2 linked regions of the Cycloclasticus pugetii PS-1 genome follow. The protein of the gene in region 1 interacts with the protein of each later gene in a pairwise test. Links are inferred from orthologs where the notes say so. Each region holds a gene or a part of one and is shown in the gene's direction. Other genes may lie near its edges.

Region 1 (4,148 bases):
AATCATCGCGGTTGTTAGAAAAAATCACTTCGTTAAGACGCACATTATTTTTAGATGGGCTTTTTGAGCGGCAAATGGCAGTATTTAATACTACTTTATGGAAAACAGCAGAAGAGCCTTTTTATGCTCAATTTTCAAATTACAAAGGTATTTTTTACGATAAAACTCTGCGGTCGTTGAGTGTCATATCGGGCTGTATTCTTTTGGTCGTTTTCCTTTTCGCCACGTTAGTATCAAAAAAAAGGTTAACTATAAAATTACAAAATGCTGGGCGGGAACATGTGTTTCCATTGGTTTCAGCGTCGTTAGTTTTGCCATTTTTAGCGATAGGGCTAGGGCTGCTTTTCATTTATCAACTATTTATTAGCCAAGGCATTGTTACCGAGGCTAATCACTTGTTAATACAAAAGGTATTAATGCTTACGGGGTTTTTGTTCGCTGTGTATTTGATGACAGGGCGGTTTTTGAAAGCGGCTCTTATTCGTTCACATTTGCGTTATTTAATCTGTGTGGTGGCACTGCTGTTTGCTGTCGATACATTGCTTCTTGAAAGTGGAAAAATTATCGGGGTGCCCATAGAGCTGGCAGTTGTCCAAAGTTATATTGTGAGCTTAACTTTTGCGTTTATATTAGGCCTGTTTTCTTTGTTTGTATTGATAGGGCCAAAAGAGACTAAAGACTACTTTTTCCCACGCAAGATATTTGTTGTTTTTCTAACGATTAGCCTCTCCATCATTGTATTTAATGTATTTGGCTATGCAGCTCTTAGCCGTTATATCTTCGAAGGTTTTGTTCTTATTTTTTCATTATTAGCGTCTATTCTCGTTATAAGAGCGGTTATTCGTCCATACTTTTATCGCTTAGATAAACGCTTTTCTCAAGACAACATAGGGGAAGACTCAGAGCAGGTTATTTACTTCTGGTTATGCCTATCATTGGATCTTATTTTGTTCTTTATCTGTTTACCTTTTGTTGCCGGTATTTTTGGCACCGAATGGCAATATATTCAAGAGACGATAAAGCAGGCATTTTTTGGCTTTAAAGTTGGCAATATGACCATCTCAATTTCAAATATTGGGGTTGGTTTACTTGTCTTTCTAACCTTGCTGTTCATCACACGTGTTATTCAGCGTATTTTGGATCAAAAGATTTTGCCTAAAACGAACATGGATACGAGTGTTCGTCAGTCAATAACACAGGTGTTAGGTTATGTTGGGCTGATTATTGCGCTAATGGCGAGTATATCAGCGGTTGGATTTGATCTAACGAATTTGGCGTTGATAGCCGGTGCGCTGTCTGTTGGCATTGGTTTTGGTTTGCAAAGTATCGTGAGTAACTTTGTTTCAGGCCTTATTTTGCTGTTTGAACGGCCCATAAAAGTAGGGGATTGGCTGATTACCAATTCAGGTGAAGGGATTGTAAAGAAAATCAGCGTGCGTGCCACAGTTGTTGAAACCTTTGACCGAACATCGATTATTGTGCCAAATGCTGAGCTCATTTCATCGTCTGTTAAAAATTGGACGCATGCAGATAGAGTAGGTCGTGTGATTGTGAATGTTGGCGTGTCATACTCCTCGGACCCACAACAAGTTCGAGATCTTCTAATGGACATGATTACGGAAAATAAAGACGTCTTAAAAACCCCAAAACCAACAGTTCTTTTTAAGGACTTTGCAGATAGCGCATTGATATTTGAAATACGTTTCTTTATTAGTAATATCCAAGAAATTTTTCCAATTTCAAGCCAAGTGCGCTTTGATATTTGGGAAGTGTTTAAAGAGGCAGGGGTGGAAATTTCTTTCCCACAAAGAGACTTACACATTCGTACAGCACCTGGATTAGAGGGAGTGTTTGATGGAAAATAGTCATATCCTTTACGCTTGTAAGTTGAATGGCGACGGCTCGAGTACCTTACTCGAAGAGTCACAGATACAACAAACCATTAGTAGTGAATCCAAGGTTTGGATTCATTTAGAAGCAGAGCACCCAGAAAGCCGCCGTTTGCTTGAAAAAGAGTTTCCGCATTTAGATCACTTAGTTGTTGATGCCTTATGTGCAGATGAAACAAGACCTAGAATTCTTGAATTTGACTATGGCGCGTTGCTTATTTTACGCGGGGTAAATTTAAACCCTGGCGCTGAGCCGAATGATATGGTGTCGATACGTTTATGGGTTGATAAAGATAATATTATCAGCCTACGGCGTCGAAAACTAAGAGCTGCCATCGATATTCAAGGGAAACTGAAAGCGGGGAAAGGGCCAAAAAATAGTGGCGATTTTGTGACCATGCTAATCGCTGGTTTATTTGAGCGAATGGAACCTATTTTTTCTGAAATAGATGAGAAGTTAGACGAGGTTGAAGAAAGTGTTATGGAAAACCCTGACACAAATGAGCGACAGGAAATCACCTCTATTCGTAAAGACGCCATTATGTTTAAACGTTATATTGCCCCTCAAAGAGACGTGATTTCAAGCCTTCGTGTCTCTGATCAGTCGTGGTTGGAGCAAATGCATAAACGCCGCTTGCAAGAGTCATTAGACCGCGTAATAAGGTATGTTGAAGATTTGGATACGATTCGTGAGAGGGCTCAAATTGTTAAAGATGAGCTGGTCACCGGTCTTTCTGATCGGCTGAATAAAAATATGTATATGCTCTCGGTTGTTGCGGCTATATTTTTGCCCCTAGGTTTCTTGACTGGGCTGTTAGGGATTAATGTTGGCGGTATACCAGGGGCAAATAATGAAGCTGCTTTTTGGATCTTTATGGGCATATTGGCGCTAATTATCTTAGCTCAGGTCTGGTTGTTTAAAAAATTAAAATGGTTTTAATAAGCGGTTTTTAAAGGTATGCGATAGTGACTATCGGCTAAGCGTTTAGCGGATAGTTTGCTGGCCTTAACTGAACCAGCAAACCATTCATGGCGTCTTATAAGAGAGGGGGTAAGGGGCTAAAACCGCTGAGTGTTTATAAAAATAATCTCTGCATACCGTTAGACAGGGGGAGCGCATGCAAGGGCTAAATTTTGCTCTTTTTAGTTAATAGCGCGCAGGTGGTTAAAGTGTTTCTAAAACGCTAGAACTAACGGGTCTTTCCCACTTAAGCCTCTTTTCAATAGACGCAATAATATGCCCGGCTATATCTTTACCGGTGGCAGACTCAATACCTTCTAAACCTGGAGATGAATTAACTTCTAAAAGCAGAGGACCTTTACTCGAACGTATAATATCAACGCCAGCAACTTTAAGCCCTAATACTTTTGCCGAAAGCGTTGCTAAACGACGTTCTTCGGGTGTTATTTTAACCACAGAAGCGCTACCACCTTGATGAATGTTGGCTCTAAATTCGCCAGGAGCAGCAGTTCGTTGAATTGAGGCAACTACTTTGCCATCAATGACAAAACAGCGTAAATCTTTCCCGTCTGCTTCTTTAATAAACTCTTGAACTAGCAAGTTTGCATGCAGTGCTTTGAAGGCATTGATAACACTTTCGGCGGCTTTTTTAGTTTCAGCTAATACAACACCTCGGCCTTGAGTGCCTTCTAATAGTTTTACAATCAATGGCGCTCCGCCAACCATTTCTATCAAGTCGCTGGTATCCATTGGCGAGTGTGCAAAACCTGTTGTGGGGATACCAATGCCACTTTTTAACATCAGTTGAAGCGAAAATAACTTATCTCTTGATTGGCTAATAGCGGATGATGAATTGACGGTATAAATGCCCATGCTTTCAAATTGGCGAGCCAAGGCGCAGCCATAAAAGGTCATGCTAGGTCTTATACGTGTGACAACGGCATCTAAGTCATTGAGGATTTTACCGCCTCGATAATGGACTTCAGGTGCTTGTTCATCGACTTTCATATAGCAATATTTGATGTTTAAAAACACCATTTCATGGCCACGTTCCTCAGCGGCTTCCATAAGGCGCATGTTGCTATAAAGGTCGGGGTTACTGGCAAGTAAGCCTATTTTTAGCCCACTTTTGTTTTTTTGAGGCTGGCCATACCAATCGTAAAGCTGTTCTTTTGACGGCTCGTTGAGGCATAGGCTTAGCTCAGGGTCTACCAAGATTCGTCCTTTCATCGCTTCACGACCTAACAACATACGATAGCCCATTGAATCACGGTTTGCTAAGGTGAGTTCTACTTCCC
Region 2 (4,112 bases), 450 kb from region 1 along the record:
AACATTTTTTTGGTGGCCAAGGGCAAAGGCCACGCCAACGCGAGTCTCGTTCATTAGGGTCAGGGTTTATTATTTCAAATGATGGGTTTTTGTTAACCAATCACCATGTTGTTAAAAATGCAGATGAGATTTTCGTTAGGCTTCAGGACCGTAGAGAGCTTAAAGCCGAATTGATTGGTAGTGATGAGCGTACCGACGTTGCGTTACTAAAAGTAGATGCTAAAGACCTCCCTGTTGTGAAATTAGGTTCATCTAAATCACTTAAAGTAGGGGAGTGGGTATTTGCGATAGGCTCACCCTTTGGTTTTGATAGCTCAGTGACGGCGGGAATTGTTAGTGCTAAGGGTCGAAGTTTACCTAAAGAGAATTACGTGCCTTTTATTCAAACGGATGTCGCGATTAACCCCGGCAATTCTGGTGGCCCCTTATTTAATCTAGAGGGCGAAGTGGTTGGTATCAACTCACAAATTTATAGTCGCTCTGGTGGCTTTATGGGTTTATCATTTGCAATTCCGATTGATGTTGCGCTAAATGTAAGTAACCAATTGAAGGAATCTGGTCATGTTATTCGCGGCTGGCTAGGTGTTCGTATTCAGGATGTTACTCGTGAACTAGCAGAATCCTTTGAGATGGATAAACCTCAAGGTGCCTTAGTGGCTCAAATTGTTCCTGATAGCCCAGCAGAAAAAGCAGGCATTCAAGTCGGCGACGTTATCATAAGTTTTAACGGTGAAAGTATAAGTCGCTCATCCTCTTTACCTCCTTTAGTAGGTGCCGCTAATATCAAAAATAAGGCTCGAGTAACCGTTATTCGCAATAAGAAAACTAAAGTGCTTACGGTCACGCTAGAAAATTTACCAGAAGATGAACAAGCATCAGCTACCGATGTAATTGAGTCAAAGGGTAATAGTATTCTTGGCATGTCTATAAAAAACTTAACAAAACAGATGCGTGATGAGCTAGGAATTAAGCAATACGGTGTTCTTGTTGCCTCTGTTGATAATGGGAATGCATCAAATGCGGGTATTCGTGCCGGTGATATTATTATGCAACTTGATGGCCAGTCAGTTAAAAATACCCAGCACATGAAAAAGTTGGCTTCTAAAATAAAAGAAGGAAAGTTTATTTCTGTGTTAATAAATCGACAAGGGAACCCAATTTTCCTCGCATTGAAAAAATAATAGGTACAATACACGCTATAAAATTAAACGCCTCTTTTGAGGCGTTTTTAACTATGTGAATCGGATGATTTATATACGATTTAGCCTACATTTACGGTCTATGACCCCGATTGACGAGTAAAAACGTGCCTGATATTAGCTTAACAAGAAATTTTTCTATCATTGCCCATATTGATCATGGGAAATCTACTCTTGCAGATCGCTTAATCCATATATGTGGAGGTTTGAGTGAACGTGAAATGGAGGAGCAAGTCCTTGATTCAATGGATATTGAACGTGAACGTGGTATTACCATTAAAGCGCAAAGTGTTACCTTGCATTACAAAGCAAACGATGGAATAACCTATCGATTGAATTTTATTGATACACCTGGTCATGTAGACTTTTCATATGAAGTATCACGTTCTTTAGCAGCCTGTGAAGGAGCTTTATTGGTGGTTGATGCCGCGCAAGGAGTTGAGGCGCAAAGTGTAGCGAATTGTTATACCGCTATTGATTTAGGGCTAGAAGTTCTACCGGTACTAAATAAGATAGATTTACCCTCTGCAGAGCCTGAACGTGTTGCAGAAGAAGTAGAAGAAATTATAGGTATTGAAGCAATTGATGCGCCTCAAATTAGTGCTAAAACTGGATTGGGTGTTGAATTGGTTTTAGAAGATATTGTAAAGAATGTGCCTGCGCCTAAGGGGGATCCTGATGCCCCTTTACAAGCGTTAATTATTGATTCTTGGTTTGATAATTACCTGGGTGTTGTCTCTTTGATTCGTGTTGTTAATGGCACGATAAAAAAGAAACAGAAAATCAAAATGATGTCTTCAAATAATATTCATTTAGTCGATCAAGTTGGTGTTTTTACGCCCAAAAGGGAGGTGCTTGATGCACTGTACCCTGGTGATGTGGGGTTTATGGTTGCTGGCATTAAAGATATTTATGGGGCTCCAGTTGGTGACACGATCACCTTTTCGAGCCAGCCTGCGGAAAACTCATTGCCGGGTTTTAAAAAGGTTCAAGCACGTGTGTTTGCCGGCTTGTTCCCTTCAAGTTCTAATGATTATGAGAACCTTCGAGAAGCATTAAATAAATTAAAGCTTAATGATGCCTCTTTAAATTATGAACCAGAAACGTCTGATGCACTGGGTTTTGGGTTTCGCTGTGGTTTCTTAGGTATGCTGCATATGGAAATCATTCAAGAACGTCTTGAACGTGAATATGACTTGGACCTAATAACTACCGCACCAACGGTTGTTTATGAAGTGCTATTACATAACGGCGATATTATTGAGGTAGATAACCCAGCAAAGCTGCCTGATATTTCAACAATTGCTGAAATTCGTGAGCCGATAATTGAAGCCCATATACTGGTTCCTCAAGAGTATTTAGGAAATGTGATTACGTTATGTATTGATAAACGTGGCGTACAAACAAAAATGCAATACATGGGCAAACAAGTGTCATTAAGCTATGAGATACCTATGAGTGAAGTGGTATTAGACTTTTTTGATCGTTTAAAATCTGTTAGTCGCGGATATGCATCGTTTGAATATGAGTTTAGACGTTTTCAAGCTGAGCCCTTAGTAAAATTGGACGTGCTTATTAATGGCGACAGGGTCGATGCCTTATCCCTAATTGTACATCGAGATATTAGCCAAGGGCGTGGCCGCGAGTTGGTTGAAAAAATGAAAGACCTTATTCCAAGGCAGATGTTTGAAATTGCCATTCAAGCCGCTATTGGTGCGAAAATTATTGCACGCTCCTCAGTCAAAGCACTTAGAAAAAATGTGACGGCTAAATGCTATGGTGGTGATGTTTCTCGTAAACGTAAACTATTAGAAAAGCAAAAAGCCGGGAAAAAACGTATGAAACAAGTTGGTAATGTTGATATTCCACAAGATGCCTTTCTTGCGGTGCTTAAACTAGGAAGTGACTAATGCATTTTGACTTTTCTGCCGCACTAACACTCGCCACCTTTATAACTGGGTTTATTGCCGCTATTTATTGGCTTATAAAACGGTTGAAAAAAAGCCAAACCGCCCGTAAAGAGCCACTGATTGTTGAGTATTCAAAATCATTTTTCCCAGTGCTTTTATTCGTTTTGGTTTTGCGCTCGTTTATTGTAGAGCCATTTAGAATCCCCTCCAGCTCGATGATGCCAACATTACTAATAGGTGACTTTATTTTGGTTAACAAGTTTTCCTACGGCATACGGTTGCCTGTTGTTGATACAAAAATAATTGATATCGGAAAGCCAGAACGAGGTGACATTATGGTTTTTCGTTACCCCCAAAACCCCTCATTAGATTACATTAAACGCGTGATTGCCTTACCTGGTGATAAAGTCGGCTATTTCGATAAACATATTTTTATTAATGGTGAGAAAATAATACAAAAACCCTTAGGTCTGTACAAAGGTGTTGGCCAAGGGGAGAATATGACAGGTGCCTTATTGCAGCATGAGCAACTACAAGCGAAAGAACACGAGATACTTATTATGCAACAACGTCCGTCAGTTGAAGGTGAAATAATAGTGCCTGATGGACATTACTTCATGATGGGAGATAACCGTGATAACAGTAATGATAGTCGATACTGGGGTACGGTCCCTGAAGAAAATATAGTCGGTAAAGCGTTTATGATTTGGATGAACTGGGATGCTGATAATAAAGGTGTCGATTGGTCAAGATTAGGTTCAATAATACAGTAGGATTAATTATAAAAAGGAAATATGGTATGAATTCATCAAAGCAAAAAGGGTTTACTCTTGTCGGGTTAATTTTAGTTTTCGGCTTAATAGGCATTATTACATTAAGTGTTTTGAAGGTATTCCCTGTTTATATGGAACACCTTGCTGTTAAAAAGGCAATGGAAGCGATCGAGATGGATCAAGACTTAAGTAAAATGAGTGTTGGGCAGATAAGGGGCTTGTTTCAGAAA

What was found.
Region 2: the proteins of CYCPU_RS0103270 (region 1) and lepA interact in binary tests that used the Escherichia coli proteins (3 or more experiments, as listed by UniProt). The link is inferred for Cycloclasticus pugetii PS-1 from one-to-one orthologs.

Annotation. Positions count from the first base shown.
Region 1 is NZ_ARVU01000001.1:661,294-665,441, forward strand. What follows is about bases 843-3,841. They hold CYCPU_RS0103270 (zinc transporter ZntB), read left to right. Parts: upstream 843-1,854; coding sequence 1,855-2,829; downstream 2,830-3,841. Other genes in these bases: CYCPU_RS0103265 (mechanosensitive ion channel domain-containing protein), read left to right, coding at 843-1,865; rimK (30S ribosomal protein S6--L-glutamate ligase), read right to left, coding at 3,055-3,841. Outside these bases: more of CYCPU_RS0103265, read left to right, coding at 1-842; more of rimK, read right to left, coding at 3,842-4,148. UniProt on the Escherichia coli protein: Zinc transporter. Acts as a Zn(2+):proton symporter, which likely mediates zinc ion uptake. Purified ZntB reconstituted in liposomes also binds and transports Cd(2+), Ni(2+) and Co(2+).
Region 2 is NZ_ARVU01000001.1:1,109,176-1,113,287, forward strand. Bases 745-3,707 are described here. They hold lepA (translation elongation factor 4), read left to right. Parts: upstream 745-1,306; coding sequence 1,307-3,109; downstream 3,110-3,707. Other genes in these bases: CYCPU_RS0105370 (DegQ family serine endoprotease), read left to right, coding at 745-1,181; lepB (signal peptidase I), read left to right, coding at 3,109-3,707. Outside these bases: more of CYCPU_RS0105370, read left to right, coding at 1-744; more of lepB, read left to right, coding at 3,708-3,882; CYCPU_RS0105385 (DUF4845 domain-containing protein), read left to right, coding at 3,909-4,112. UniProt on the Escherichia coli protein: Required for accurate and efficient protein synthesis under certain stress conditions. May act as a fidelity factor of the translation reaction, by catalyzing a one-codon backward translocation of tRNAs on improperly translocated ribosomes.